DNA from 4 places in the Vibrio sp. TRT 29B02 genome. Region 1 is predicted to be linked to each of the others. Evidence: predicted binding sites of a transcription regulator. Region 1 holds the regulator's gene; each other region holds the start of a gene.
What was found. The regulator CRP, encoded in region 1, controls carbon source genes, mostly activating them, when cyclic AMP is high. The targets are predictions, from matches to a motif close to TGTGANNNNNNTCACA.
Positions count from the first base shown of each region.

Region 2: a site for CRP is predicted at 3,153-3,168, ahead of deoD (purine-nucleoside phosphorylase). Genes of this name have one in related genera too.
Region 3: a site for CRP is predicted at 2,357-2,372, ahead of cytR (DNA-binding transcriptional regulator CytR). Genes of this name have one in related genera too.
Region 4: a site for CRP is predicted at 5,068-5,083, ahead of udp (uridine phosphorylase). Genes of this name have one in related genera too.

Region 1 covers NZ_JBNJOJ010000029.1:48,624-56,589, forward strand. The annotation lists gene ACQEXT_RS16750 (ABC transporter ATP-binding protein) at 1-944, shown strand, start outside; gene ACQEXT_RS16755 (TIGR02444 family protein) at 941-1,420, shown strand; gene ACQEXT_RS16760 (hydrolase) at 1,430-2,407, shown strand; gene ACQEXT_RS16765 (YheU family protein) at 2,449-2,661, shown strand; gene ACQEXT_RS16770 (phosphoribulokinase) at 2,750-3,619, shown strand; gene crp (cAMP-activated global transcriptional regulator CRP) at 3,862-4,494, shown strand; gene ACQEXT_RS16780 (DUF1338 domain-containing protein) at 4,736-5,527, opposite strand; gene astD (succinylglutamate-semialdehyde dehydrogenase) at 5,618-7,075, opposite strand; gene astA (arginine N-succinyltransferase) at 7,114-7,966, opposite strand, start outside.
Region 2 covers NZ_JBNJOJ010000005.1:92,503-100,468, reverse strand. The annotation lists gene phrB (deoxyribodipyrimidine photo-lyase) at 1-1,185, opposite strand, end outside; gene ACQEXT_RS04800 (MerR family transcriptional regulator) at 1,190-1,981, opposite strand; gene ACQEXT_RS04795 (YbgA family protein) at 1,971-2,921, opposite strand; gene deoD (purine-nucleoside phosphorylase) at 3,273-3,983, shown strand; gene ACQEXT_RS04785 (transposase) at 4,044-5,513, shown strand; gene ACQEXT_RS04780 (tetratricopeptide repeat protein) at 5,640-7,124, shown strand; gene ACQEXT_RS04775 (diguanylate cyclase domain-containing protein) at 7,108-7,966, shown strand, end outside.
Region 3 covers NZ_JBNJOJ010000026.1:55,151-63,116, forward strand. The annotation lists gene hslV (ATP-dependent protease subunit HslV) at 1-174, opposite strand, end outside; gene ftsN (cell division protein FtsN) at 432-980, opposite strand; gene cytR (DNA-binding transcriptional regulator CytR) at 1,095-2,102, opposite strand; gene priA (primosomal protein N') at 2,471-4,672, opposite strand; gene rpmE (50S ribosomal protein L31) at 4,953-5,171, shown strand; gene ACQEXT_RS15750 (malic enzyme-like NAD(P)-binding protein) at 5,431-6,708, shown strand; gene metJ (met regulon transcriptional regulator MetJ) at 6,823-7,143, opposite strand; gene ACQEXT_RS15760 (O-succinylhomoserine (thiol)-lyase) at 7,365-7,966, shown strand, end outside.
Region 4 covers NZ_JBNJOJ010000035.1:23,853-31,818, forward strand. The annotation lists gene metG (methionine--tRNA ligase) at 1-1,400, shown strand, start outside; gene ACQEXT_RS18220 (hypothetical protein) at 1,600-2,412, shown strand; gene ACQEXT_RS18225 (hypothetical protein) at 2,618-2,821, shown strand; gene ACQEXT_RS18230 (type III PLP-dependent enzyme) at 2,909-4,108, shown strand; gene udp (uridine phosphorylase) at 4,204-4,962, opposite strand; gene ACQEXT_RS18240 (zinc/cadmium/mercury/lead-transporting ATPase) at 5,218-7,518, opposite strand; partial or broken gene ACQEXT_RS18245 (MATE family efflux transporter) at 7,576-7,786, opposite strand; gene ACQEXT_RS18250 (hypothetical protein) at 7,738-7,896, opposite strand.

The DNA of each region.
Region 1 (7,966 bases):
TTTTAGAAAAGATTCGCCTTAACTTGGTGCCTGGTAGTCGAATTGGCTTACTTGGACGTAATGGTGCGGGTAAATCGACCCTGATTAAGCTCCTTTCTCGAGAACTCAAACCTCAAGGTGGTGACTTAACCTACTCTCAAGGGGTTAAGATTGGCTACTTTGCGCAGCATCAGCTAGAAACTTTGCACCCAGAGGAAACCCCTCTGCAACACATGATGCAAATTGCGCCTGACAAAAACGAACTCGAGCTACGTAACTACCTCGGCAGTTTTGGCTTTCAGGGTGATAAAGCACTAGAAAAAGTAGCCCCCTTCTCTGGCGGTGAAAAAGCGCGTCTTGTTCTCGCTCTGATTGTTTGGCAAAAACCAAACCTTTTACTTCTCGATGAACCAACCAACCACCTCGATCTCGATATGCGTCAAGCCTTAACTATGGCGCTACAAACGTTTGAAGGCGCAATGGTCATTGTTTCCCACGACCGCTACTTACTTCGTGCGACAACAGACGATCTTTACTTGGTTCACGATCGCCAAGTGGCTCCATTTGATGGTGACCTAAACGATTACTACAAGTGGCTGACTGAACAACAAAAATCGGAACGCCGTGAAGCGCAAGCACAACAACCAGAGAAAAAGTCTGAAAACAGTGCGGCGGCGAAAAAAGACCAAAAACGCCGTGAAGCAGAATTTCGCAAACAGACTGCACCTATTCGCAAAAACCTGACAAAACTTGAAGAGAAAATGGATAAGTTGGGAGAAGCCTTAGCACAAGCAGAGGCCCAATTATCAGATAACTCACTTTATGACGCCGAAAATAAAGCTAAACTTAACCAAGTACTAGCGCTTCAAGCAGAAAGTAAAAGCTTGCTTGAAGAGGTCGAAATAGAGTGGATGGCTCTACAGGAAGAGCTAGAACAGATGGAACAGGAGTTCAATAGTCAATGAGTTCAAAGCCCGCCTCAATTTCTCTAACACTCGAACGCTTATGGCAATTTAGCCTACAGTACTATAGCGTGCGAGAAGTAAAAGAGGCGTGCTTACATCTGCAAAACCAATTTAAAGGCAACGTTAACCTGCTGTTGTTACTCAAGTGGCTTGATGAACAGCAGGTCTGCTTTGGCGAAGAGGACTGGCATCGCGTAGAAGAGTGTTTAGGCCGTTCCGAAGCCTTACTTCTGAGCTATAGGGAGTTACGACGTAAGTTGAAGTTCCACCTACCTGATACTCTGTATCGCGAGTCACTCCAATTTGAGTTGCAACTTGAAAAGCAGCAACAATCCGATCTGGTTGACTGTATTAACACCATCGAATTGAGTACGAATCACGCAGAACCCCTGACCTTGCGCTACTGCCGTCAATTAGGTGGCGAACAACTCTATTCAGCCTTTGCCGACCCCATAGACAACATTGCCAACCTGTAGAGAGCCTTTATGACTCAATTTGTTGCTGCTAAAGGATTAACAAATCCTCACCTACAAACACTCGCACCGCGATTTATTCGGAAGAAAGCCTTATTTGAACCCGTCTGGCAAACTTTAGATACGCCTGATGGTGACTTTCTTGATATTGCTTGGAGTGAAAACGTCGATCAGCAATCAAACACTGATAAGCCTATTTTTGTTCTTTTTCACGGCTTGGAAGGCTGTTTTTACAGTCCGTATGCGAATGGTCTAATGGATGCCTTCGCCAAACAAGGTTGGCTCTCTGTGATGATGCATTTTCGTGGCTGTAGTGGTAAGCCCAACAGACTCGCCCGCGCCTATCACTCCGGCGAGGTGGAAGACGCACGCTTTTTCTTAGAGCACCTCAACCAACGTTTCCCAACACAGACCAAGGTCGCGGTTGGCATTTCTTTGGGTGGAAATATGCTGGCCAACTATCTCGCTACCTACAACAGCCAGCCTTTACTCGATGCCGCAACCATTGTTTCTGCGCCACTCGACCTATCGGCCTGCTCAGAACGTATCGAGCAAGGCTTTTCCAAGTTGTACAAAAGCTATTTGCTGTCATCGCTAAAGAAAAGCGCTCTACAAAAACACCATCTGTTAAAAGGCGAGTTGGGATTGAGCTATCAGAATATCAAGCGTGTCACCAAATTGTACGAGTTCGATGACCTTATCACCGCACCTTTGCATGGTTTCAAAGATGCAGCCGATTATTATCACCAGTGCTCAGGGATACATCGACTCAAAGAAATCACGCTGCCAACACAGATCATCCACGCCAAGGATGACCCGTTCATGACCGAAGATGTCATCCCCAAATACGTGCTGCCCGATAACATCGACTATCGGCTGTTTGAACAAGGTGGCCATGTGGGATTTGTTACAGGTAGCGCACTCAAGCCAAGATTTTGGTTAGAAGAAGCTCTGCCTGCCTACTATGAAAGTCTTGCCGCTTCGGCATAATAGCGCGCACAATTCACCGAACATAAAATGAAGAGGTCTTTATGATCGTCCCATGGCAACAAATTGCACCGGAGACACTGGAGAATCTGATACGCGAGTTTATTCTTCGCGAAGGAACAGACTATGGTGATGTCGAGGTTTCACTACAAGACAAAGTTGACCAAATCCACTCTCAACTAGAGTCAGGGGAAGCGGTTGTGGTTTATTCAGAACTGCATGAAAGTGTCGATATCCAACTAAAGAACCGTTTTTGATTTAGAGAACTGCATACAGTCAATGTCTGCTAAAGCATGTTATAGTGGGCATTGATTCATGGAATGTAACTTACAGACAAGGTTTGTCATGTCCGCTAAACACCCTATTATTGCCGTGACTGGTTCATCTGGCGCTGGCACAACGACTACCTCGGAAGCCTTCCGCAAAATGTTCAATATGATGAACGTTAAAGCCGCGTGGGTCGAAGGGGATAGCTTCCACCGCTTTACTCGCCCTGAAATGGATGTCGAAATCCGTAAGGCTCGCGAGCAAGGCCGTCACATCAGTTACTTTGGCCCACAAGCGAACGACTTTGGTGGCCTAGCCGAGTTTTTCCGTAAATACGGACACGAAGGTAATGGTCAGGTACGTCGCTACCTCCATACGTTTGACGAGGCAGTACCTTATAACCAGATGCCCGGTACTTTTACGCCTTGGCAAGACCTACCAGAAAACTCCAATGTACTCTTTTATGAAGGGCTACACGGGGGGGTGGTAGATGGTGACGTTAACGTCGCACAACATGTCGACTTTCTGATAGGCATGGTGCCGATCGTCAACTTAGAATGGATTCAAAAGTTTGTTCGTGATACTCGCGATCGCGGTCATTCTCGTGAAGCCGTCATGGACTCAATAGTACGTTCAATGGACGACTATCTAAACTATATTACTCCACAGTTTTCCCGAACTCATATCAACTTTCAGCGCGTTCCGACCGTTGATACATCAAACCCTTTAAATGCGAAAGGGATACCGAGTTTGGACGAAAGTTTCGTCGTCATTCGACTTCGTGGTATCAAGAATGTCGATTTCCCATACCTACTGGCTATGATTGATGGTTCGTTTATGTCACGCCACAACACCATTGTTGTACCAGGCGGAAAAATGAGTTTTGCGATGGAATTAATTGTTCGCCCTATCCTGCAACAATTGATAGAAACGGGCAAAATCGGTTAAGGCTCACAACTAGAACACGATTACTTTTCATACCGTGATCATGTGCACAGTTTTGCGTACCAAAAAGCCTGTTGTACCCGATTAAAATCAAGAAATCATGCCAGAAAAAGGATACTATTTGTAACCGACACATAAGTTGGCTTGCAGCATTTATAAAGTGCTCTTATCCTAGTAGGTCTTAATTAAGGCTTAGCTTAAACATGGAAAGCGGCAAGCGTACCCTGCAGAGGAAGTGAGATATTATGGTTCTAGGTAAACCTCAAACCGACCCAACATTAGAGTGGTTCCTTTCACATTGTCATATTCATAAGTACCCTTCAAAAAGCACGCTAATTCACGCGGGCGAGAAAGCGGAAACTTTGTACTACATTGTTAAAGGTTCTGTTGCGGTTCTTATCAAAGACGAAGAAGGTAAGGAGATGATCCTTTCTTACCTAAACCAAGGTGACTTCATCGGTGAACTTGGTCTATTCGAAGAAGACCAAGAGCGTACCGCATGGGTTCGAGCAAAATCTCCTTGTGAAGTTGCGGAAATCTCATTCAAGAAGTTCCGTCAGCTTATCCAAGTGAACCCAGATATCTTAATGCGCCTTTCAGCGCAGATGGCAAGTCGCCTACAAGTGACGAGCCAAAAAGTGGGCGACCTAGCATTCCTAGACGTAACGGGTCGTATTGCTCAAACGCTACTAAACCTAGCGAAGCAACCTGATGCAATGACTCACCCAGATGGCATGCAAATCAAGATCACTCGCCAAGAGATTGGTCAAATCGTTGGCTGTTCTCGCGAAACAGTTGGCCGTATCTTGAAGATGCTTGAAGAGCAGAACCTAATTTCTGCACACGGTAAAACAATCGTTGTTTACGGTACTCGTTAATTTCGATTAAGCACTAAATTATAAAAGCCACCAATGGAAACATTGGTGGCTTTTTGTTTTCGAGAAAATTATGGCTTATTGAGGACTAGTTTCGTCAACACCTTTAACCACAAAGCTGTTATCAACTTCTACCCGCCACTATCTTTTGAAGCCCCATCTCGGAACACAGTGTTCTCGAAGGGCGCAGCCCGTTCTAAATGCTCGCAGGACGAAGTCCGGTCTCGACTCTCGCTTCTGCTCTTTACCCGTTAGTGCTTTCGAAGATCTTGTCAGCAGACGCTGCCACAAATCCTGGGTAAAGCTCGCCATTAGGCATTGGATAACGTTTAGCAAACTCGTAGAAGCCTCCAGGGATGATTTCACTACCTTCAGTAAACTGAACCGGCACTTTATCAGCCATCGTTGAAGATTGCTCAAGCAACACTTCAGGCGTGCCTTTCACTTCGCCACCAAACTCGTTGATAGTAAAGCCAGCTGAGCGAAGGTGATCATTAACACCTTTCACCTCATCAAACGCATTAAGTTGGTTAACACTGACAGTAAAGTGGTTCGCACCGTAACCATGGGCAGCTAACCAAGCCGCGTACTCGCTTTCTTTAGCCAGCGTTTGGTAATCCGCATGACTAATATCCCATAGTCGGCCACCGTACAAGAACTCATGACCTGTTAGCTTATCCGCGTCTACTTGCTCGACTAGCTTGGTAACAATCGCTTGAAGTTCACTAGAACACTCATCAACTTTTAGTTCACTGATAAATACTTTTGGCTGTTTTGGATCGGGATGTTCAAAATGTTTCGCCGCGAGCTTTTTGCTTTCAAAAACGTAATCGCCACACGGCTTGTAGCCAGCATCTAGAAAAGGTTGTGCTAGAGTCGCGATACCTAACGGCTCAACGTTGAAAGTACGTAGTGCAATATGGTCATTGATCAATGCTTCGTCTTCTTGCAGAAGTTGGTGTACTTTTTCAGCAGAGGGACACAAGCGTTGAATATAGTCATTCCATAACTGCTGGAATAAAACATCTGGCGTCATAACGCCTCCTTGTATAGGGGTTGTTTACGTTCAAAAATGCCTCCTGGCTCAGGGAGGCAAAAAGGGAAATATCTAAGCGAACTTCACGCTCTACAGTTCAACACCTGGGCTTAATGTTTCAGGAAGAAGTGTCTCGCCACCTTCCATCGAAGCCATTGGGTACGCACAGTAATCCGCTGCATAGTAAGCACTTGGCCTTAGGTTGCCAGAAGCGCCTGGGCCACCGAACGGTGCATCACCACTTGCTCCAGTGAGCTGACGGTTACGGTTAACAATGCCTGCACGAATATGGTCAACAAAGTAGTTCCACTCGCTATCGTCTGTCGATACTAAGCCAGCAGATAACCCAAAGCGTGTGTCGTTGGCAAGTTCAACCGCTTTTTCCAGACCTTGGTAGCGTACGACCTGTAGCAGAGGGCCAAAGTACTCTTCATCAGGTAGCTGTGCAATCGCAGTAACGTCAATAATACCCGGAGTAACAAAGGCGGCTTCACCCGCTTTCGCTTCAACCAAACTGACACCACCCAGTGTTTGCAAGTTTGCCTGTGCAGCAAGGATAAAGTCTGCCGCTGCTTTAGAAATCTGCGGCCCCATGAATGGTGCAGGTTCTGCGAATGGCTGATCGACGCGAATCTTATTGGTCGCTTGTACAAGCTTATTGACCAATAGATCACCCTTCTCACCAACAGGAACATATAGGCGACGAGCACATGTACAACGCTGGCCAGCACTAATGAATGCAGATTGAATAATGGTATAAACCGTTGCGTCCAGATCACCGTAATTTTCAGAGATAACCATAGGGTTGTTACCCCCCATCTCTAGAGCCAGCATTTTGCCCGGCTGACCTGCGAACTGACGGTGAAGGATGTGACCAGTATTGGCACTGCCCGTAAAGAGAACGCCATCTAGCCCTTTAGAATTGGCTAGAGCGATACCTGTCTCTTTCGCACCTTGGACAAGGTTGATGACACCTTTTGGCAAGCCAACCTGATCCCACAGCTTCATGGCAAATTCACCCGTAAATGGCGTCTGCTCAGAAGGTTTGAATACAACGGTATTACCTGCAAGCAATGCAGGTACGATGTGACCATTTGGTAGATGGCCTGGGAAGTTGTATGGCCCAAACACAGCCATCACGCCTAGTGGACGGTGACGCAAAACAATTTGGTTACCCGCAGCTTCACGCTGTGCTTCGCCAGTACGCTCATGATAAGCACGGATCGAGATTGCGATCTTGCCAGCCATTGCTGCTGCTTCAGTGCGAGTTTCCCAAATTGGCTTACCTGTTTCTTTCGCGATAATCTGCGCGATTTCTTCGCTGTTCTCTTTTACCTTTTCGGCAAAAGCAAGTACGAAGGCTTCACGCTCAGCAAAGCTTAGGTTTTTCCAGCCAACAAATGCATTGCGTGCGGCAGAAACCGCCTGTTCAACTTGCTCTGGCGTTGCACTCTCGCCCTGCCAGATTACTTCATTGTTGTAAGGGCTGGTTGAGTTCATTGACTCACCCTGACCTGCTACCCACTCTCCGGCAATCCAATGTGTCATAATGTGTTCCTTCAGATTCTGCGTAATATCTGGCTCTATTACTGAGCCAACATGCGAACGAATTCGCCTTCACCAACTCTCAGCGCGTGCGCCACTTCTGGAGAAAGAATAACTGTCTCTGAAGCTTGGTCATAAGCGGCTTTCGTTGCCGTCGCGCGGAAATCTTCAAACGAAGTGTTTGAGATTAAGTAGTCTTGAGAACTTGAGTGTTCCGCGATCGTCACTTTGGCTCGGAAGGAGTGACGCACCGATTCAATATTGCGCACATCACACTCTACCGTCGGGCCGCCATCGAAGATGTCGACGTAGTTACGGCAAGTAAAGCCCTCTTTCTCTAATAAGCGTAAAGCGGGTTTAGTATTTTCGTGTACTTGACCAATCACTGCCTGTGCTTCTTTACTTAGCAAGTTGATGTAGATTGGTAGTTTAGGCATTAGGTCAGCGATAAAGCCTTTCTTACCTATACCTGTAAGGTAATCCGCCATTGTGAAGTCAATGGAGAAGAAATGTTCTTGTAGCCATTGCCAGAATGGTGAGTTGCCTTCTGCATCTGAGACGCCGCGCATTTCAGCAAATACCGTTTTCGAGAAACGGTGTGGATGCTCAGCCATCATTAAAAAACGACATTTAGACATTAAACGACCATTCAAACCACGACGGAAGTCTGGGCGTAAGAACAGAGTACAGATCTCGCTACAACCCGTGTAGTTGTTACCAAATGTCAGCAGCTTCACGACGTTGTTTACGCCTAGCTTAGCTGATGCGTGAACGATGGTACTAATATGGTATGAGTAAAAAGGAACATCCCAACCGATGGACGCTTCGATACCTGTACAACCAGCAACTTCGCCAGTCTCACTATCAAAGCCAACCATTAGATAACCTTCGTCA
Region 2 (7,966 bases), on a different contig from region 1:
GTCACAACCGGTAGAAGCGCACCACTGCCAGCCACCATTATTGGCCGCATAGTCACCGTCGATGAGATGCGAGATAAAGTATCGTTCGCCGACACGCCAATCTAGATGCAGGTCTTTGACTAAAAAACTGGCCACAATCATTCTTAATCGATTATGCATCCAGCCAGTCTGGTTTAGCTGCCTCATTGCTGCATCAACAATGGGATAGCCTGTGTGTCCTGTTTGCCAAGCTATCACTGCGCTGGCTGAATCTCGCCAAGTAAGTGAATCTCCCCATTCAACAAAGCTCTTGCCTTTACTCAACTTATCTTCAAAGTAGATCAAGTGCTGATAAAAGTCGCGCCAGACTAATTCAGTTAGCCAAACTTCTCTTCCTGCGGTAAGTGGTAATGTCTGACTATCATGGAGACGGGCCATGCACTGACGTATCGATAAGGCCCCTATAGCTAAATAGGGAGATAGCATACTGGTGCCGTTGATCGATGGAATATCCCTTTGCTGATCATACTGATCACAACGTTCAAAAACAAAACGTCGAAGTTGACCAATGATAGCATTGGTTTCGACAGAGTAACTTGCACTGCACACGCGAGGGTAATCTAGCGCACAAGCCGACGAAAACCGTTCTATGCCATCTATGGATTGAAGCTCAGCTTTGCAGTCGACAGGCTTTGCTTTCAGTACGCTAATAGGCTGTTGGTACAATTTGGTAAGATATGCGCGTTTAAACGGGGTAAAAACCTTGAAGTAGTCCCCTTGTTTATTGAGCACACTGCCCGGTCTCAACGCACACTTGTCATCGACCCCTATCACTTCGATATCTGAATCGCTCAGTTGCTGTTCTAAATATGAATCGCGATTTCGCTCGTCAACTTCATACTCCTTATTGTAGAAAACGCCGCTCACTGAGTTAGCTTGTGCCAAATCAGCCACTCTCTCTGCCGCCTGTGTAAACGTCTCTACTTGCACATAGAATAGAGGGACATTGAGTAAATCAAGATCATTGCGCAATTCGCATAAGCGACGAAAGATCAAGTCTGCCTGAATAGGTGCCAAGCCGTGACGCTGCCAAGTCTTAGGAGTTGCAACATAAATGGCTGCGACAGGTTGGCCTGATGCTAATGCTAAGTTCAAGGCGCGGTTATCTTCGACACGCAGGTCTCTACGTAGCCATACTAACTTCATCGTTTTACTCGCTTTCTACCATATCGGATAGCACCAGGTTGCCGCTAAAACTGAGCTTAATTCTCTCAATATGAGATTGCTGGGCTACGGTAACTGGACGTCCACTAAAAATCGCCAATGTGTCATAAACATCTAAGTCAGGGTGTTCTACTAATCCCGACAAGTCATCGACACCATCGACAATAACGACATGCAGACCTGACTGAGAAAGCGTTAATGCCCACAAGCGAGACTCGATATCGTTGGTGCTTTCATAACAAATAAGTAAGCAACGTTTAGAGCTAGATACTTTGTTTTCTGCTTCTAAAATCTCGTTAAGCCGTGCAACTAATAAGGTTCTCATCATCCCAGTTTGGAGTGATCGTAAACCGAACCGAACCACGGAAAGCGCTTTTTCAGTGGGCTGAATGAACTGCCGCTCTACAATATCAATCGGGTACTCTTTCAGCACTGTGGCAATGATGGAGTCCGCTTTGTTTTTGCTGAGCTTAGCTAAAGCCTCTAACAACAACGGTACCTCATCCAAATGATTGACAACGGTCAGCTCATTTGCCTCGCCGGCGTCATTCAGATCTAAAACCTGTTTGACCTTACCGATAGAGACTCCTTTACTCAGCCAACTCTGTATCTCCCCAATAAGCGCTATGTGCTGCTCAGTATAGATTCGGTGACCTTTTTCCGTACGGTGTGGCTGAATTAAATTGTAGCGCCGTTGCCAAGCCCGCAATGTCACGGGCTTTACACCAGTCAGTTGAGACACTTCTCTAATTGCATACTGCTTTTGTTCACAATCCATATCTTAAACGTAACTCCTGAGGATGGGGTTGGAAGAACACCTGCTGAGAAAGGTACTGATCAGGATGCGCCGACAAGTAATGTTTAAGCAGAGTTAGGGGGGCAAGCAAAGGGAGTAAACCGACACGATAATCATCGATGGTCTGACGCAGCTCTTGTTTCTCGGCTTTACCTAATTGACGTTTAAAGTAGCCCTGAATATGGAGAAGAACATTGGTGTTATTCTTTCTGCTCGCTCGGTACGACATCGCTTTCATTAGCCCTTCACGATAGAGAGAGTAAAACTCATCAAGCCGATACTCTTTTATATTGGCGACTAAGCTGCCTAATTTTTTATAGGACTGAGGATGGTGTGCCATCAGTACCAACTTATATCTAGAGTGGAATGCGACGATTTTCCCTCTTGTCGGTTCATCACCCATAGACTGATAGAAATCTTGTAAGGTGTAGACCCTAGTTACAAAGTTCTCTTTGAGCACAGGATCATTGAGCCGACCGTCTTCTTCTACCGGTAGCCATGGCATTCGTTCCATTAACTCTCTGGTATAAAGCCCAACACCAATGTTTTCAGCCCCACCATTTTTGTAGACTTTGACTCTTTCCATGCCACAAGTTGGTGATTTAGCACAGACGATATAGCCGCATAACTGCTCACTCGCTAGCGCCTCTACTTTTGCTTTGGAAAAGTCGAGCATTTGTTGAGTATGTTCCTTGCTTGGATCCTTCGTTTCGACCAAAGCAATTCGCTCTTCATTCGAAATTAAGCGAATCGTCGGTCTTGGTACTGGCATCCCGGCTCCCACCTCAGGGCAGACGGATACAAAATCAAAATAAGGCGCGAGCTCTTTGGTCACAAACTTACTGACTTTATGGCCGGAGTCGAATCGCACTCGTTCGCCCAATACACAAGCACTGATGCCAATCTTAATCTTCTGTTCCATAGCGAGCTCCTTACGAACTTTGTGGCTATACAAGTAAAAATCCTGTACAAGTTTTAGCATAATTTTCTTCAACTGTACAAAAATAGTGTTTGTACAATCATGGGAAATGGTACGAAAAAATTGCTTATTTGGTTCACCACATAAAGCAAACGTTTTTCCGAATCGATTGCTTTACCAGTTTCAACACATTTGGTTATCAATAGGCACATTTGACACACATAGCCGCTCTTTTGTGACATACTTCTCATGGAGTATTGGCAGATATAGCTAGTATTGCCTCAACAGATTTTTCAAAATCAACACAATTAGTAATCAACACCGTGATTGACTAATAAATTTGGAGTAATAACTATGGCAACCCCACACATTAACGCTCAACCTGGTGATTTCGCAGAAACAGTACTTATGCCAGGCGACCCGCTTCGCGCTAAGTACATCGCTGAAACTTTCCTAGAAGATGTCAAGCAAGTTTGTGACGTTCGTAATATGTTTGGTTTTACTGGTACTTACAAAGGTAAAAAAGTATCGGTTATGGGCCACGGTATGGGTATCCCTTCTTGCTGTATCTACGTGCACGAACTTATCGCTGAGTACGGCGTGAAGAACGTAATTCGTGTAGGTAGCTGTGGCGCGGTACGTGACGACGTAAACCTAATGGACGTTGTGATCGGTATGGGTGCTTCTACTGACTCTAAAGTTAACCGCATTCGTTTCAACAACCATGATTTCGCGGCGATTGCTGACTACGGTCTACTTGAAGAAGCGGTGAACCAAGCGCGTGCTCAACAAGTTCCTGTAAAAGTAGGTAACGTATTCTCTGCAGACCTATTCTACACACCAGAAGCGGACATCTTCGAGAAGATGGAAAAGCTAGGCATTCTAGGTGTTGATATGGAAGCAGCAGGTATCTACGGTGTTGCTGCAGACTTAGGGGCGAAAGCACTAACTATCCTAACCGTATCTGACCATATCATCCGTGGTGAGAAGCTAAGTTCAGAAGAGCGTCAGAAGTCATTCAACGACATGATGAAAGTGGCTCTAGAAACAGCGATCAACATCTAATTCTATTCTTATTGCCGCCAAAGTTGTCTTTGGTGGCCTGAATATCCCGAGGGGGAGATAGTGACTACTGGCAAACTGCCACAGGAAGCAGACGGGTTACAGCTCAACTTTTGTAAAACATTGGCGTGTGACAACTTTGGATTGAGTGAAGCGCATCGTTACGTTGTGCAGCATGCTAACCCTAAGCGACCTGCGATGGTATGTCGGGAGTGTGGTGCTTTCCCCCCCTTACTTAATAACCGTGAAGTTTTAAATGAACTTCACCGCCTTAGACATCTCCACAGCGACGGCCTACCCGCCTGTCGTAATGACGACTGTCAAAACTTCGGACTTTCTGTCCACACCCATAAACATCTATACCATGCCTTTGGCTATAGCGGTGACCGTCAGCGTTACCGTTGTAAGTCATGTCAGTCGACGTTTGTCGATAAATGGTCAGGTGCCAATAAAAAACTGCACTTCCAAGAAAACCTACTTGGTTTGCTCTTTATGGGCTATTCCGTACGCGAAATATGCCGCAAGTTAGAGATCAATCCAAAGACGTTTTACGATCACCTCGATCACATCGCAAGTCGTTGTCGTAGAAAACTGGCCATGTTTGACGCCCGTTGGGTAAACCACGCTCAAGACTATCAGCTTGCCTCTCATTACGTGTCTCTCCAGCCCAAAAGCAATAATGGCGTTTTGTGGATAGCGACTGGTGAAGCGCACAGTGGTTACATCTTATGTCAACACGTCAATTATTCTGCTGACGAAGAACCTAGTGGAAGTGTCGATCACGATCCGTATCAGTTTCCGGCACGATTCGTTTCACGTGAACATTCATCCGAAGCCAATATGCCAGCGCCAACCCCTTCACCGTTTTTAAGGGAGCGCATTGATCAGCAATATCAAACCATTTTGGCTCGCGGTAACGTTGAAGATCCAATGGGAAATCTTACGGTATTTAACTACCCGTCGAAGGGTGCGTTGATTCGTCCACCCTATACTTCCTACGCGCATTTTCTGCACGTGATGGATATGTGTCACAGTGAGCGTCAAGTTTCCATATATTTGCCACAAGATCCGGTACTACGTTCTGCGGCCTTGAGTGTTTGCCTGCCGAGAATACAGCGTCAAAATATCGACCTTATGTACGTTGAGGAAGATAAAACGTGGCGAGAAGAAAACCCAATCGACAAAATCGATATTGTTCACATGGGATGGTGGCGCGATAGGTGGGCAATAGTGTCTGGCGAACAAGCCTCTAAAGGTATTTGTTACCTAGCTGGGAATAATAACCAACCAAAACAGTGGCTTCGTAAGGCTTCAATCCGCCAAACAGAGTTTTATCAACATCGTTTTCAAACTTTGTTTGAGAGCTTTATCAATGAACCTAGGCGCAAGTTACGTCCAGGTGGACTGATGCCAATGCTTGATATATTCAGAGCATGGCATAATTTATGCTATCAGGATAAGACAGGAAGGACAGCCGCTCAAACTTTAGAATTAACTCAATCACCTTTGACTTTGCGCGAACTACTTTCATAATTCTCAGTAATGTGACGAATGCCCGTAAACAGTTTCTGTTTTAGCACTTTTAGTAGTGTTCATTCTTTAGCAATTAATATAATACCAGTAAGTATGTGAACACTGATGCAGTAAAGGATTGATTCATTGGATAAAAGCCAGCGACTGTTAGAAGTCGAAATTGAGCAACTCAAAGGGCGAATTGAAACGGAACCCGATAAAGTGTGGGCGATTGCTGAGCAATGCGCCGCTCGCTCATCGCAGATCCTTTTCCCTGAAGGTGAAATCCAGTGTCTAATCATCATGTCTCGTTGTGCTTGGTGCACAATGGAGTACCGCAAGGGCTTAAAGTACATAAAAGACGCCCATAGTAAACTCAATGCACTTGATACTGACGACCTCCTTCCAGAAATCTTACACATTCACGCCCTGCATTACTGGGGAGAAGCCAAATACTACTCCGCACAACAATTTTGGATCAACGCGCTAGAGCAGTCTGCCCTAGTTGATGAAACAGAAATCCAACTCGAAGCACTGATTGGCCTTGGTAATGTCTGGCGTATCACCCACGAATACCAACTTGCCAAATCTACCCATGAATTAGCCGTTAAGGTGGCCAATAACAGCCGTATTGGCTGGCTCGAAGGTAAGGCACGAATCTTACTCGCTTGGGATCTGTATTTACTCAACAACTATGTAGAAATGCTCTCGGTTCTCGATGGTGCGATGGAAGTGTTAAAAGACCATCAAGATAAAACATGGCAAGCAGAAGTGTGGGATTTTAGAGGATTAGCCCTGCTAGGACTTGAGCGCATCGAGGATGCAGAACAAGCCACCAGCAAAGCTCACGAACTCGCCCTGCGCCACGATCTCATTTGGATGAAGGCGCACTCATTCATTAGCCGAGCGCGAGTCGAACTTCTCCGTAAAAGACCTGAAAAAGCCGCAGAATTACTCATACAGGCAGAACAGTCTGCCATTTCCTTCGACAATGGCGAGTTGCTATCGCAAATCTGTTTCCAACAATCTCGTGTCGCTGAAGAGTCGGGTGACTACCAAACTGCCCTTCAAGCGTTTCAAAAATATCGTAAACACTCTATTGCTATGCTCCGCGAGCAAACAGCAAGAGTCAGTAACGACAAAGCCCGCGCGTCTAAACGACAGCTCGAACAACGCGCCCGCAAGCTGATCAACCGAATTCGTGGTCAACATGAATTTGACCCAGACAAACAGTTAAGTCAGATGGTATCGGAAACCTATTGGTGGGAGCAGTTAGTTCTATTCAAGACTGAACTGAAACGATCGAACCATGCCGTCATTACCATCCAACACCATGACTCCAACTGCCTTGATGTCTGTGCGGAACTGACACACTCGATTTGTAATAAACAAGATCTGCTGGCTCGACTGAGCAGTGAACGCATCGGATTACTTCTGGCCGACAAAGGTGAAGAAGCGCTTAACGTTTTCCATATCCTTGCAAAAATGATTGAAATTTACCCATGGCACCGTCGTGGGCTCAACCAAGATTTACCTAAGGTTGTATACCAAGATATCCTCTCTTTCCCTTTCACATTAGAGCAGCTCGAAGACAGCCTGCAACAGGAAGATCATGATGGAAGCATTGTTTAAAAAGATATCTGACTCCGGTTTAGATGCAGCTTCCGTGTCCGGTGAAGAGGCATTGATATTTTGGGATCATGTCAGACTACATGTAGCAACCACATCGCAGGAAAAAGCACAGTGTTTAATCATTAGCGCTGAGTTTCGTTTTGAGCTGAAGCAGTTGCAAGCCAGCATAGATGAACTTAGACAAGCGTTAAGGTATCTCTCTCTGCCTGAAGACGCTGAGCTCATTTTAGAGGTACGTAACGCACTTGCAGATAAACTGGTAGAAAATGGGGATTACCATGGCGCTCTTGGTGAATACAGCAGTTCATCGACGATAGCGGTCGATAACGGCTTCATTGATGCTTATGTTCTTGCGGTCATAGGTATGGGCAACTTATGCGATGCCTATGGCGATCACAACCGCGCACTGCGTTATTATCAAAAAGTTGACAGTATCGACCATGCCATTAGTAGTCGTTCGCTCCGTTTGCGTTACAAACTCTATATGTTGGCCTGTTATATCGAACTCAATCGAACCACCGCTGCAAGCGATCTGATTAAAGAGTGTGAAGAGTTAAGCATCCTAGTCAGTGACAAAGTTCTGTCTGGCCAAATTCTTCTCTACCAAGCAAAGTTATATCGACAAAGCAGACAACTAGACTCAGCGATGCGTTGTCTTGGCAACGTACAGTACACGACAGGTAACATTCACTCGACTTGGCTGTCTAACATGATCCGTTTAGAACTTGCTGCCTGCCTGTGTGAAGTAAATAAACCTCATATTGCAAATTGGGTTCTAGAATCAACCCGAAAACGAATCAAACAATACGCGTCTCCGATCCTCAACCTTCAGCTATGTAACT
Region 3 (7,966 bases), on a different contig from region 1:
AAACAGCGTAAAGGCATCTGCAGTACCGCCCGCAAAGCCAGCTAGCACTTTGTTGTTGTACAGACGACGCACTTTTCGTGCATTGCCTTTCATCACGGTGTTACCTAGTGATACTTGGCCATCACCAGCGATGACGACTTTGTTATTACGACGTACAGATACAATGGTAGTCACGAGCAGGGCCTCATAGTTATTTTAATCTCAATGTTAGAGATTATATGAGGTTTAGGGATTGGAAATTCAAGGGGCAGGCGAGAGGCGAGAGTGTTATCTCTTCGCTGGGACAAGTCCTGTCAACACCTGGTTCTATCAACTCACTACCCGCCCCCACATCTCGAAGGACGAAGTCCGTTCTAAACTCTCGCAGGGCGGGACCCGTTCTGTTTACGTGGCATAAAAAAACGAACCCATTGGGTTCGTTTTTAAAACTTCTACTGCGCTTCTTTCCAGATTGCGCAAGGTTCGATTTTAGCGCGTTGTAGCTTATGCTTGTCTCGTTCCGCATCTCGCTTGAACTTATAAGGTCCAAGCACAACACGATACCAACTGCTGTCTTCTTTTTTACGGATCTTACTATTGATGCCCTGAAAAGCGATATCCAATTTACGTGCTTCAGCTTGCTGAGCGGTCTTATAAGCGCCACACTGCATGATATATGGAATCTCAGATACCACCTGCTCTTTAGCTTTTACTTCGACTTCTCGGCTTGGCAACGAATCGACATAATCCCACTTCTCTTCTGGAGGTGGTGGCAGTTTGGCTTGCGTTGCTGGCTTCGATTTTGGTTTAACCGGTTCAACAACTGGCGCTGGTGGCTCAGGATCATTACTGAGGGTATACAGACCATAACCAAACACACCCACCAGCAAAATAGCTAACAGGCCACTGCGCCATGGTTTACGACGTGGTGCAGATGTTTTTTTGGTCGGCTGGCGGCTGTTTCCACCACGACCTCTTTTAACGTAATCTCGATTCGCCACTACTTAACATCAATAATTTTGTTTACTACTGCCGACATGTTAATGCAGATCGCCACTTGATGACAGAGTATAAATGGAAGCGGCACATCAAAATGTGCCGCTGAGAGGTATGTTTTAAAGCACTCGCGGAGGAGCAGCACTTTCACGAACAACCAGTTTCGTTTCCAATAGTCTCGATCCTGCTCTAACGTCATGGCCACGCAATAACTCAAGCATCATTAGCATCGCCTGACGACCGATTTCATAGCGAGGCTGTGAAATGGTAGTTAGCGGTGGATCGCAATACTGTGCAAAGTGGATATCATCGAAACCAACCACGGATAAATCTTGTGGTACTCGGATACCGAGCTTTTTCGCTTCCTGAATCGCACCGATAGCCATTGCATCATTATGACAAAAGACCGCTGTTGGAGGTTCAGACAACGCCAGCAGCTGACGCACTGCCTTGGCACCATCCTCAAACGAAAAATTCCCATACGTACAGTAATTAGGATTCATCGTAATACCCGCTCGACGTAGAGCTTGTTGATAGCCCTGATGACGGAATTGACACAACACCGCCGATTGCGGTCCCGAGATCTGAGCGACGCGCTTATGCCCCATCTGCGTGAGATAGTTAACCGCCTCAAAAGCGGAAGTCAGGTTATCGATATGTACAGTTGGGAGTTCTAATTCTGGCGCAAACTCACACGCCATCACCATAGGAGGCAAATTCTTCTGTTCAGGTTTACTGACATCGAAGGGGAGATCGGTACCAAGCAACAACATGCCATCAGCTTGTTTAGTAAACACAAGGTTCACAAATGAGCTTTCTCTTTTTTTCTGCTGACCACTATCGCCGAGTAGCACAATGTAACCGTGCTCCATCGCAGCATCCTCAATACCTCGAATAATTTCGGTATAGTAAGGATCACAGATATCCGGAATGATCGCGATAATTGTTTTTGACTCATTGCGGCGCAAATTGCGCGCCAACGAGTTTGGTGAATAACCAGCTTCCAATACCGCATCTTCAACTCTTTTTCTCGTCGCTGATGATACTTTTTCCGGATTCATCAACGCCCTTGATACAGTCGCTGTTGATACTCCTGCAAGCTGGGCAACATCCTTCATTGTCGCCATATAAAATTTACCCTCTTCGTTTCCTTCAACGGTAGCTCGGTTGCCACCTTAGCTTCTAGTTGGAATTTATCTCATAGCCTCAACGGCTAAAATGATGTCGATTTGTAGGCTAAATACCTATCTTCTCATTAATATGCCTCGAGCAAACGATTAACTCACAAATAACAGTTTGAGAGCAACACATTGCACACGACCTAGTTTATTCATTTCAAAACACAAAGTTACGGGAGATTTAACAAAATTGGCGCCTGAGAGGAGATTTCGATCACAAATAAATGAAAAAGGTGTGAATATTGATTTTCGCAATGACTCATCAATGATCTATTTAAGCAAAAACATGTCCATTTAGAATAAAACCTACTGGCAGGCTAACTTAAATCTTGAGGTTCAATATCGAGGCTCCAACGCACTTTTTTGGCCAATGGCAATAATGCGATGGCCGGCTTAGCACTGGCCAACAATTTCTGCATAACAGGACGACTTTGCGTTTGCAGTAGTAGTTGCCAACGATACTTTCCTGCTCTTTTGGCTAGCGGAGCGGGTGTAGGGCCAAGGACTTGGCACAGATCATCAAACAGCGGATGTGCCTCTAAGGTATGGCGAACCTGACGCAGAAACTCTTCAACTGTTTCGGATTGATTGGCTTCGGCTCGAAATAGGGTTAAAAACGAATAAGGCGGTAACTGAGCCAGTTTTCGTTCTTGTAGCGCTGTTTCTGCAAAGTGGCGGTAACTTTTCGTCAGTAACGCTTGCAGCAAACTGTGTTCAGGATGGTGTGTTTGCAGTACGACTTCGCCGGGTTTGCTCGCTCGCCCTGCACGACCAGCAACCTGTATAAAGAGTTGCGCTAAACGTTCAGAGGCACGAAAGTCACTGGAGTAAAGAGAACCATCTACGTCCAAGAGCCCCACCAACGTCACATCAGGAAAGTGATGACCTTTTGCGAGCATCTGTGTACCAATTAGAATTTGGTATTCTCCTTTGCGAATAGCCCCTAATGCACTTTCTAAACTACCTTTTCGACGTGTACTGTCTCGGTCGATACGAATGGTTTTGTATTCAGGAAAAAGTTCTGACAATTGTTTTTCTAACTGCTCGGTCCCCACCCCAACGGTCACTAAGTGCGTTGAACCACATCCTTGACACTGGTGGATAATCGGTTGCTGTGAACCACAATGGTGACAGCGAATTTCGTTGCTAAATTGGTGATATGTGTAATACGCATCACACCGTTTACACTCTGCAATCCAACCACATTCGTGACACATCAGTGCCGGAGAAAAGCCACGCCGATTGAGAAACAGCATTACTTGATTACCTTGCTTGAGATGTTTGCGCATCTCAGCAATCAGCGGAGCGGACAATCCACTTTCTAAATAGAGCCCCTTAACATCGAGGACTTTGTTCGTTGTTGGCGTCGCATTTCCAGCACGAGAAGAGAGGATCAAGTGATGGTATTTACCCGCCAATGCATTGTGTAGTGTCTCTAATGCTGGTGTTGCCGACCCCAATACGATAGGAATTTGCTCCTTATTGGCTCTCATCACCGCCACATCACGAGCGTGATAACGCAAGCTATCCTGCTGTTTGTATGAGGCATCATGCTCCTCATCAACAATAATAATGCCCAAGTTAGAGAAAGGGGTTAATAATGCTGAGCGGGTGCCAATCACAATACCCGATGCATTATCACGAGCGCTCAACCACGCATTAAGGCGTTCAGTATCATTGAGACCTGAGTGGATGACTTCTACAGGCACATTAAATCGCTTCTTGAAGCGGTTGATGGTTTGTGGCGTCAGGCCTATTTCAGGTACCAACACGAGAGCTTGTTTACCTTGCTCTAGCACTGGCTTGATCAAATTAAGATACACTTCGGTTTTACCCGAGCCCGTTACCCCTTCAAGTAGATAACAACCAAAGCCTTCACCGCTATTCACTGTCGCGATTGCAATAGCTTGCTCTGAATTCAATTTGGGTTTGTCGACCTTGGCCTCAACATCTTGACGCCAATCTCGAATCACAGGTTTGTTCTCAATGGATTCTATCCAACCTTTTTCCGTTAAGGATTTTAAAACAGCCGAAGAGACTTCTTCATCCAAAAACCTTTGATGTGCCACCGAACCATGTTCGAGCATACGCATTACTTTTGCTTGTTTTACTGCACGACCAAACCCCTGCATGAGCTGATCACGACCTTTTGCAGTGAGCCGCCACTCTACTAAGGTGGCAAAGTCTGCCTCTTTCCCTTTACGCAATGCACTCGGCATGGCATTGAACAGAGTGTCGCCAAGCGGATACTGATAAAACTGACTGCACCAAACCAGCAAGGAGTAGAGGCTTTGCGACCAAACAGGCTGACTATCAAGCACTTGCTTAATCGGTTTCAACTTATCGAGACCAAACTCCGATTCATTAACCAATGCCGTTACTATGCCCACTAATGTCTGACGGCCGAATGGCACCGAGACACGCCCGCCTATGATTGGAAACATATGGCTGGGAATCTGATAATCAAACTGTTTATCCAGTGGAACAGGCAGAGCTACACGGGCAATAGTTGGTCGCATATAGGCTTTAAAGTTCAGTAAGAGAAGAGGTTAATTAGTCTAAGGGAAAAGGTCATTGGTTGAAAGAGAACAACACCAGCACCATTCAACCTAATCAGGCTAAAAAAGTAGCAACTTTATGCTGAAACGGCTTGATCCTAACCGATGTATTCATTACTATATCGCGCCTTAGAGATATGGCTTGCTGATATGCAGCGGTATCCTAGATTATTTTTATTAACTACGTGTGGTGTCCGGCTTAGATTCGGATAGCGACACGGCCTATTACAGAGGTTCTCCCATGAAAGCTGGTATCCACCCAGAATACAAAGCAATCAAAGCGACTTGTTCTTGTGGTAACTCTTTTGAGTTCAACTCAACTCTAGACAAAGATTCTATCCACCTAGACGTATGTGACAAATGTCACCCATTCTACACTGGTAAGCAACGTATCGTTGATACAGGCGGCCGTGTTGATCGCTTCAACAAGCGTTTCGGTGCTCTATCAAGCAAGAAGTAATAACTTCCTTGTTACCGAATTAAAAAAGGACGCCCAGGCGTCCTTTTTTGTTTTCTGCTCTTTGCTCGTTACTCATTTTTCAGGCGAATCTATTACAATTGGCGATATTCGCTAGCTATATCTCTATTCATCTGGTCTTATCTCCAGTCATTTACTACTTTTTCTTGCTTTAGCTCGCATTCTCACCTAGGCAGCTTGACTTAGTTACTCTAGAATGGATTCCCCCTTTCCATATAATTATTAACGAGTACCTACACCTATGTCAGACGACAATCGCCAAGAACTATCCCCTGAAGAACAATTTCGTCAACAAGCATTGGATTACCACGCAATCCCTACTCCAGGGAAAATTGAGATCGCACTTACAAAGCCAGCAGAAACCGCTAAAGACCTTGCTTTGGCATACAGCCCAGGCGTAGCAGAACCAGTACGTGAAATCGCACAAAATGCAGACAACGTTTACAAATACACTTCTAAAGGCAACATGGTCGCTGTTATCTCTAACGGCACCGCGATTCTTGGTCTTGGTAATTTAGGTCCTCTTGCCTCTAAGCCAGTAATGGAAGGCAAAGCTCTTCTATTCAAACGCTTTGCAGGTCTAGATTCTATTGATATTGAAGTCAAACACCGCACTATCGAAGAGTTCGTCGATACGGTTGCGAATATTGCTGATACGTTTGGCGGCATCAACCTAGAAGACATTAAAGCACCCGACTGTTTTGAGATTGAAAAGCAGCTGATTGAACGTTGTGATGTTCCTGTTTTCCACGATGACCAGCACGGTACTGCGATTGTTACTGCAGCTGGCATGCTTAACGCTATCGAGCTACAAGGCAAGAAACTCGAAGACGCAACGATTGTCTGTCTAGGTGCAGGTGCTGCGGCTGTCGCATGTATGGAACTACTGATTAAATGTGGCGCTATGCGTGAGAAGATCTACATGCTTGACCGCAAGGGCGTCATCCACACTCGCCGTGATGATTTGAACGAATACAAACAACTGTTTGCCAACAATACTGACAAGCGCACTCTAGAAGACGTGATTGAAGGTGCTGATCTGTTCCTAGGTGTATCAGGTCCAAACCTACTTTCTCCTGAAGCGCTTGCTTTAATGGCGAACAAGCCAGTGGTATTTGCATGTTCTAACCCAGATCCAGAAATCAAACCTGAACTTGCTCACCAAGTACGTCAGGATCTGATTATGGGCACAGGTCGCAGTGACTACCCTAACCAGGTCAACAACGTACTGTGCTTCCCATTCATTTTCCGCGGTGCACTCGACGTGCGTGCAAGTGAAATCAACGATGAGATGAAGTTAGCAGCAGTCGACGCAATTCGTCAGCTAGCCAAAGAAGAAGTGCCGGCTGAAGTACTCACTGCAGCAGGTGTTGACGCCCTGTCTTTTGGCCCGGGTTACATCATTCCTAAACCAATGGATCCTCGCCTACTACCACGCGTTGCAAAAGCAGTTGCTCAAGCCGCGGTAGACTCAGGTGTCGCTCGCATTGAAATGCCAGCAAGCTACATGGAACAATAATCCATTGTTTCTGAGGTGATAAAGACAAAAAAACCGCTGTCATATTCAGCGGTTTTTTTATTTTTGATGATGTTATCGGCTTTCAGCGAAAAATAAAGGTGCTAATATTTTTTGTTATTCGTCATCAAACGCTTCGAACTCAATACCCATTTCCGTCATCAGTTTCTTCACTTCAGCAGGAATGTCGTCAGGGCGGTCTTTACGTAAATCTTCATCTGTAGGCAACGGTTGCCCTGTATAAGCATGCAAAAATGCTTCACACAATAGCTCACTATTTGTTGCGTGGCGTAGGTTATTAATCTGACGGCGTGTACGCTCATCTGTTAAAACCTTTAATACTTTCAATGGAATAGAAACAGTAATCTTCTTTACTTGTTCGCTTTTCTTTCCATGCTCAGCATATGGGCTAATGTATTCGCCATTCCAATCTGCCATTGCGCACCTTTTATCAATTTTTATGTTTGAAAATAGAAACCCCAATTTTAGCGGTATTTATAGCCACAAGCAAAGACATATAGACGTCTAGAAGTATTGACGTCCTATAAAATGGCAAGTAAAGTAAATTGAATAAAGGATTGGGATGGCCACGATATGGCTCTTAAGAGCTTATAGCCTATTCCATTGAAAAAGTCATTTAAGGTCGAAAGGAAACATTTATGAGCACCCGTAAACCAGCCACAATCGCGGTACGTACTGGTATCGAGTCTGACACTCAACATCACGCAGTTGTTCCACCCATTTACCTTTCGACCAACTATGGGTTCCCAGCTTTCGGAGAAGTGCCTAAGTACGATTACACTCGCTCTGGCAACCCAAACCGAGGCCTATTAGAAACCGCCCTATATGAACTTGAGTCAGGCAAAGGGGCAGTGGTCACTAACTGCGGTACATCCGCCCTTAATTTATGGGTGTCAGCCTTCTTGAGCCCTGGCGATATTATCGTCGCACCTCACGATTGCTACGGGGGCACCTACCGACTATTTAACACTCGTGCCAACAAAGGGGATTTCAAAGTCCTGTTTGTTGACCAATCAAACCAGCAAGCCCTCGAAGAGGCATTGGCGCAAAAGCCTAAACTGATCCTCTTAGAAACACCGTCAAATCCATTGGTTCGAGTCGTTGACATCGCAAGTGTTTGCCAAAAAGCCAAAAAGGTCGGCGCATTGGTTGCGGTCGACAACACCTTTTTGACTCCTGTATTCCAGAAACCTCTTGAGCTTGGTGCAGATTTTGTCATTCACTCAACGACTAAATACAT
Region 4 (7,966 bases), on a different contig from region 1:
AGTGGTTCGAATCTGGTCTTCAACAATGGGATATCTCGCGTGATGCGCCTTACTTTGGCTTCGAGATCCCAGGTGAGAAAGACAAATTCTTCTATGTTTGGCTAGACGCGCCTGTTGGCTACATGGCTTCATTCAAGAATCTATGTAACAAACGTGACGACCTAGACTTCGATGAGTACTGGAAAAAAGACAGCACGACCGAGCTATACCACTTCATCGGTAAAGACATCGTGTATTTCCACTCTCTATTCTGGCCAGCAATGCTAGAAGGCAGTGGTTTCCGTAAACCAAATAACGTATTCGTACACGGCTACGTAACGGTTAACGGTGCAAAAATGTCTAAGTCGAAAGGCACATTCATCAAGGCAGCGACTTACCTAGAGCACCTAGATCCTGAATGTCTGCGTTACTACTATGCAGCGAAACTCAACAGCCGTATCGACGATCTGGATCTTAACCTTGAAGACTTCACTCAACGCGTTAATGCTGACGTAGTTAATAAGATTGTGAACCTTGCTTCTCGTAACGCTGGCTTCATTTCTAAACGTTTTGAAGGCAAGCTATCGGCAAACTTCGCTGAACCTGAGCTATACAACGAGTTTGCGGCGGCGGCAGATCGTATCGCAGAACTTTACGAAACTCGTGAGTTTGGTCGTGCTATTCGTGAAATCACCGCACTAGCAGATAAAGCGAACCAGTATGTTGACGAGAAAGCACCGTGGGTAGTGGCGAAAGAAGAAGGTAAAGACCAAGAGCTACAAGACATCTGTTCTGTCGGTATTAACCTATTCCGCGTACTGATGACATACCTCAAGCCAGTGATGCCAGAACTTGCTGCGCGCACTGAAGCATTCCTGAACGAAGAACTGACTTGGGATGGCATTGCGACGCCACTGACCGCTCATGAAATCACGAAGTTCAAGGCACTATTCAACCGCATCGATCCTAAAAAAGTTGAAGATATGGTTGAAGCGTCTAAGCAAGATGCTGCCGCTGAAGTAGCAGCGAAAGAGAAAGCAGAAGCTGAAAAGAACCAAGCTAGCCAAACAGAACTCGACAAAGATCCAATCGCTGACGAGATTGAATTTGACGCTTTCGCTGCAGTGGATATGCGTATCGCACGTATTATCTCATGTGAAGAAGTGCCAAAAGCAGACAAGCTACTCAAGTTCCAGCTTGATATCGGCGGTGAAACTCGTCAGGTTTTCTCGGGCATTAAATCGGCTTACAAACCTGAAGAACTGGAAGGTAAGCTAACCGTAATGGTAGCAAACCTAAAACCTCGCAAAATGAAGTTTGGTATGTCTGAAGGTATGATCCTAGCCGCTGGCCCTGGTGGCAGCGAATTGTGGATCCTTGAACCACACGAAGGCGCTCAGCCTGGCATGCGCGTCATGTAAACTGAATAAATCGTCTAACTCAGAGCCCTACTCATCGAGTGGGGCTTTTTTATGTCCCTCACATTATCAGTGCTTTATGCACCAAATCGGTTCAAAATAATTCAACAACAAAATTTAAGTGATTGAATTTTAAGAAAATTAGAATTGGCACCATATCTGCTCTACCACTTTGTAGGTAAACATTAACAAGGAGTAAGTTATGTTTGTGCTTTTTTCACTAATCTTGTCCCTGGCGATTCTTGCAACCCTATTTCACCATTCAAAGAAACGTCATTCCGGTCTTGAACGAAAATTCGAGATTTTAGTTCTGCTGCGCCAACTGTTGCTGCTTAGCCGACAACATAGAGCCATCACACATCAAGCATTGACTAGCCAAGATTTTGAGCGCCAACAAAACACACTGGCGGGCATTTTCGATTCGATGATGGACCACTCCAATACACTTATCGCTACAGCCCAGTTCGAAAACAAGCCAATGTATCGAATTCTGCAATTAAAGCTCAAATCTCTGCACCAAGAGTGGCAACACCGAACAGTGGCACGGAATCAGATTATTCACGGCAAAACCATTCGCCACTGTATGTTTTTAATGGATGAAATCGCGATTGCATGGCTGATTGAATCTGGCCGAGAAGACATTAGTGACGAATATCATATGAACTGGCAGCAGGTACTCGATAGTATGGAGACGCTCACCCAACTAAGAATATCAATTCAGGATCTTGACCACCCTGAAGGTATGATGCGAGTGAAATACTACTGCGATAAAACTCGACGCAAACTGAGCCAACTTTCATTGATTAGCCCACTTTCTGTTGCGTCACCGTTGAGCTCCAAGGCAATGCACACACTGACAGAACTCAATGCCAATGATGCACTAGAGATGACCAGTGACGAGCTGTACCAACTAACCACTGACATATCCTTGGTTATCTCGCAAGTGTATGACCAAATGTTGTCTGACATGACTGAAAGTCTCTATCTGCCGTTACCTAAAATCGCATTTAGTTAACGCCAAGTGCTAAGCCGTCAACACGACACTCAACAATGGGTAGCAAGCACGCTACCCATTTCTATTTCTTGAGTATTTCTTGAGAGGACAGACGCCTCAAGACTTGTCGTAAGGCCAATAAACAGATTAATGGTATCCCATATCGTCTTATGGACCACATCGAACTTATCGCCATTAGTGCCCATTAGTGGAGGGAGTACCCTTTTTGGAGAGCATTTGTGGAGAAGAGTTGCTTGCAAAACAAACATTCCCTGTCGTAACAACAAAAATTATTCACTTTCTTTTGTTCATCCAGCTATTGATTGCAAAGATTGATGCTTTTACTATCACTTTGCTTCTTGATGATAGCCAATCCGAGTACATCACAGCAGATTTGTGGCAAGGCGATAGAGCAACTATCCAAGAGTGACTTTGACTGCGCTTTGCGCATTTTTTGACGCTCCATGTTTCTTTGTCATCACATTGAAACATGCCTATAACTTGTTGGAGACTGGCTATGGCTGCTGCTCACTCTGTTTTAGATTTTCAATCTTATTCTGCTGGTGCTCTATCTGCACCAGAATCTCAACTTATTCAATCCTCGGTAGAGCAATTTGGCGCACCACTGCTGCTGCTAGATTGTGATATTGTTCGCCAACAATATCGTGCCCTAAGCAACGCACTACCTAATGTCACTTTGCATTTTGCGCTTAAGCCACTGCCACACCCAGCTGTTGTACAGACACTATTGGCTGAAGGAGCCAGTTTTGACTTAGCAACCAGTGGTGAAGTTGACCTAGTGGCAGAGCAAGGTGTACCAGCAGAGCGTACTATCCATACTCACCCAATCAAGCGTGACCGTGATATTCGTGACGCACTGGCGTATGGTTGCCGTGTTTTTGTTGTCGACAACATTAACGAGTTAGAAAAATTCATCGCCTACCGTGACGAAGTGGAATTGCTCGTGCGCCTGAGCTTTCGTAACTCAGAAGCATTCGCGGATCTTTCGAAGAAGTTTGGCTGTACTCCTCAACAAGCGCTAGAGCTAATTGCGCAAGCTCAAGAGTGGAATATTCGTATTAAGGGGCTCTCGTTCCACGTTGGGTCACAAACCATGAATCCACAGAAATACGTTGACGCAATCGACACCTGTAAGCACCTCATGGAGCAAGTTGTTGAGCATGGTTTACCTGCGTTAAGTACTCTTGACATCGGTGGCGGATTCCCTGTGAGTTATAACACTCAGGTAATGCCGATTGAACTGTTTTGCCAGCCGATCAATGCGGCTTTAAACCAGCTACCAGAAACGGTTCAGGTTATTGCCGAACCAGGGCGCTTTATTGTTGCTCAAGCGATGACGGGTGTTGCATCAGTGATGGGACAAGCAGAGCGTGATGGACAGATTTGGTACTACCTAGATGATGGTATCTACGGTTCATTCAGTGGTTTGATGTTTGATGATGCTAAATACCCTCTCACGACGATAAAACAGGATGGAGAGTGGCTACCGAGTATTCTTGCTGGCCCTACATGCGATAGCATTGATGTGATTGCGGAAAACATCATGCTGCCAAAACTGAGCAATGGTGACTTAATTGTCAGCCGCATGATGGGCGCTTACACGAGTGCCACAGCAACTGACTTTAACTTCTTCAAGCGTGCACAAACCATTCTGCTCAATGAAGAAGCAACCGAGCAAGCTCGCTTGCTTGGTTAAAAACAAACAAATCCGGCGCGTAACCGATAATCCGAAATAAATAAAAAGGCCCTGCGTATCAACGCAGGGCCTTATCTATTCAGTCACTGTAATCTTTACAGCATCTTACGTGCAGCTTCAACTACCACTTTGATTGAACGAGCTTCTGTCTCTTTTAGAGTTGAATGATCCGGGATTTCTTTCTGAGTACGGTTGATGATTACACCCGCTACACAGCCAGCTTTAAGACCAGAACTTGCACACATAGTAAGAAGTGTTGCAGATTCCATTTCAAAGTTGAGAACGCCCATCTCTTGCCACTCTTTCATAGAGCCTTGGAAGCGCTTAACAACACGACCAGAGAAAGTATCGTAACGCTCTTGGCCTGGGTAGAATGTGTCGCTTGATGCCGTTACGCCCATATGAACCGTAGCGCCACTTTCTTCAACCGCTGCTTTCATTGCTGTCGCAACTTCAAAGTCTGCTACCGCTGGAAATTCCATTGGAGCAAAGTGCAAACTTGCACCATCAAGACGAACAGAACCTGTAGAGACAATCATGTCACCCACGTTAACGTGTGGTTGAATTGCACCAGTCGTGCCTACGCGTAGGAAGGTACGAACGCCAAGTTGCGCTAATTCTTCAACTGCAATAGAAGTAGAAGGGCCACCAATACCAGTTGAACATACGACAACAGGCTTGCCATCAAGCTCAGCACGGTAAAGTGTGTATTCACGGTGGCTAGCAAGGAAAACTGGGTTCTCCATTTCTTCTGCAATTTTTTGAACGCGTGCTGGGTCACCAGGAATGATCGCTAATGTTGCGCCAGCGAGATCAGATTCAGTAACACCAAGGTGGAATACAGCTTGAGACATAGGGGACTCCTTATTGTGGCGAAATTTGGTTGATTAAATTTTACCATTCGCTCTATAAATTCATCGGGTACAGAACATACTGTAACCAACTACCAAGAGCTTTATAGTGACACCGATCACAACAATGATCGCAACAAAAATGAACATTGCAAACAAAATCGTTTTCGATCACAATTTTTAGCAAATCCAATTTGTCAGTTGCATAAAAAATAGCCCTTACATCATAAATGTAAGGGCTATTTATTGTTCTATCCACTAATCGAGTTGGGACTTAAACTTTAACAGTCGCAACGCATTGAGTGTCACTATCGCTGTCGCGCCACTATCAGCCAGTACCGCCACCCACAAACCCGTTAAGCCGAGCAAGCTGGTAATAAGGAAGACACCTTTCAAACCGAGTGCCAAAGCGATATTTTGACGAATTATGCCTAACGTTGATCTCGATAACTCAATCATTCCAGCAAGCTCAGTCAAGCGGTTATGAGTCAAAGCTGCATCGGCCGTTTCTAGTGCTACATCAGTACCACCCCCCATGGCAATACCAATACTTGACGCTTTCATCGCAGGAGCATCGTTAATACCGTCTCCAACCATAGCGACATTATCGACCGCCGATAGCTGTTCAACGTAACTCACCTTATCTTGTGGCAGCAGACCAGCCTGGTAGTCAATACCGATCATTGAGCTAATAGCCCGTGCACTGCGAGGGTTGTCACCCGTCAACATGATAGAGCGAACACCCAATTTTTGTAACGCTTTAACCGCTTGTGCCGAATCATCTCGCAAGGTATCTTGCCACGCAATTACCCCCATTACTCTTGCTTGATTTTCAATCGCGACCACAACGGTTTTACCTTGCTGCTCTAACCCTTCAATCTGCGTCAGCCAATTTTCACTAAGTGGAAGAGTCACTTTACTTGGTGCTGTAACCTGATATTCAACATTATCAACGACACCTCGAACACCACTGCCAACCAAAGCTTGCTTATCTTTGGCTTCAGGAATGTCAATGCCCATGAGTTTGGCTTTGTTCACTAGAGACACCGCCAATGGATGACTTGAGCCGACTTCAATAGCAGCAATTTTCTCCATTAAGGTCATTTCGGTCCATTCACCAAAGGCAATAAGATCGGTCACTTCTGGTTTACCTTTGGTTAAGGTACCCGTTTTATCGAAGGCGACTGTGTCGATTTTTCCAAGCTGCTCTAAGGCTGCCCCACCTTTGATCAACGCCCCACGCCTTGCTGCCGCCGCAAGCCCAGACGTAATCGCTGCCGGTGTAGATATAACCAAAGCACAGGGACAGGCAATAAGCAGTAATGCCAAACCTCGATAGACCCAAGTTTCCCAAGGTTGAGCAAACAGAAGCGGAGGCGTGATGATGACAAGTAGTGACACCAACATCATCAAAGGGGTATACCAACGACTGAACTTATCCAAGAAACGTTCTAATGGTGCTTTACGCGATTCCGCCTCTTCGATGAGGTGGAGAATACGATCAATAGCGTTTTCACCCTGTTTGGAGGTAATGGTCAGTCGAACAACTTTATCCACGACAACCGCGCCAGCCATGACAGATTCATCTTGGTATCGTTCAACAGGCACAGATTCGCCTGTTAAAGCACTTTCATCGAAGCTAGCGACCTCTGCCAGTAACTTGCCATCAGCAGGAAGACGGGAACCGGGTGACACTTCAATCACATCGCCAGGAAGCAACTGACTTGCTGATACCTCAACACGTTTACCATCGATGATTTGGATTGCATTTTCAGGAACTAGCTCCATCAATGCCTGCACACCACTTCGTGCCCTTGAGGCAGCAAACGCTTCTAACCGCTCGCCAATGAGAAACAAGAGTAATACCATCGCCGCTTCGATAGTCTCCCCCAAATAGAGAGCACCAAGTGCCGCAACGCTCATCAGGGTTTCAATAGCGAAAGGGGTACCCGAACGAGCAAGGGCGATCGCCTTTTTACTGATTGGATAAAGACCTGCAAGACAGGTGAAGATAAACATCCACTCACTGATGAGCGGAAATGAGGGGCTGATGAGTGCTGCGACCGCCATAGCAGAGGCTATCGCAATGATTTGACTGTTCTGAATAAATACCGACTTCCAGCCCTGTGAACGTTTTTTGTCTTCACGCGTGCTAGCGCTAGAAAATGTAAATCCGCTATCAATGACGGCTTGCTCAACTAACTGAATGACACTAGCGCTATCGGTTTTAATGATGAGCTTTTCGGTCGCAAACAGTACCTTGGCTTCAGCAACACCACTTACTCGGTTTACTGCGGTCTCAATTTTTCTTGCGCAAGATGGACAGTCCATCCCTTCAATTATCCAGCTTTGAGTAAAACGTGTCGAAAGACTGGGCTCACCCTCATCTTCACTAGGGTCTGAGCCGCTGCTACAACTGTTCGAGCTGCAACAGCCCGCTTCTGTAGTTTCGACACCGGCCATTTTAATTGACGAAATATTTGGGCTAGCGCAAGAACCAGATTGGCTTGGAACTGGTGCCATTTTGGTTGATTGGCATGCTTTGTGTTTTGTGCACATATGTTTATCTCCGTTCACTGTACACTCGAAGTGTAAACCTTAGAGCTAGCTCCAAGGTCAACCTTTTTCTCGATTTTGTTGTGTAACATCTGTGGTTGCGGCAACATCATCAATGAGCACAGCATCATGACTACAGAAAGGTTGACTGTTCACACTGGTAATAGCGGGATCAGAGGTCGCATGTTCAAGACACGCCCAGCGCGCCAAACCACATTGCCCCTAAGTGGACAAAGGGCAGCGTCCCCAACGTTGCTTTACCAAGATTGAGAAAAACAGCACAGTAAATTGAGCGAAAACGGACGCCTGCGCCGGCCCCGACATCACGAGTATGTGACGCATGGTTGACCCCTGAACAAACTTAGCACTCTGATCGGACATACGCTTCCCTTTTGAGCTTGATGAAAATAATAAGAGGTGCTCGTGGCACCTCTTATTATTTTCATGTTCT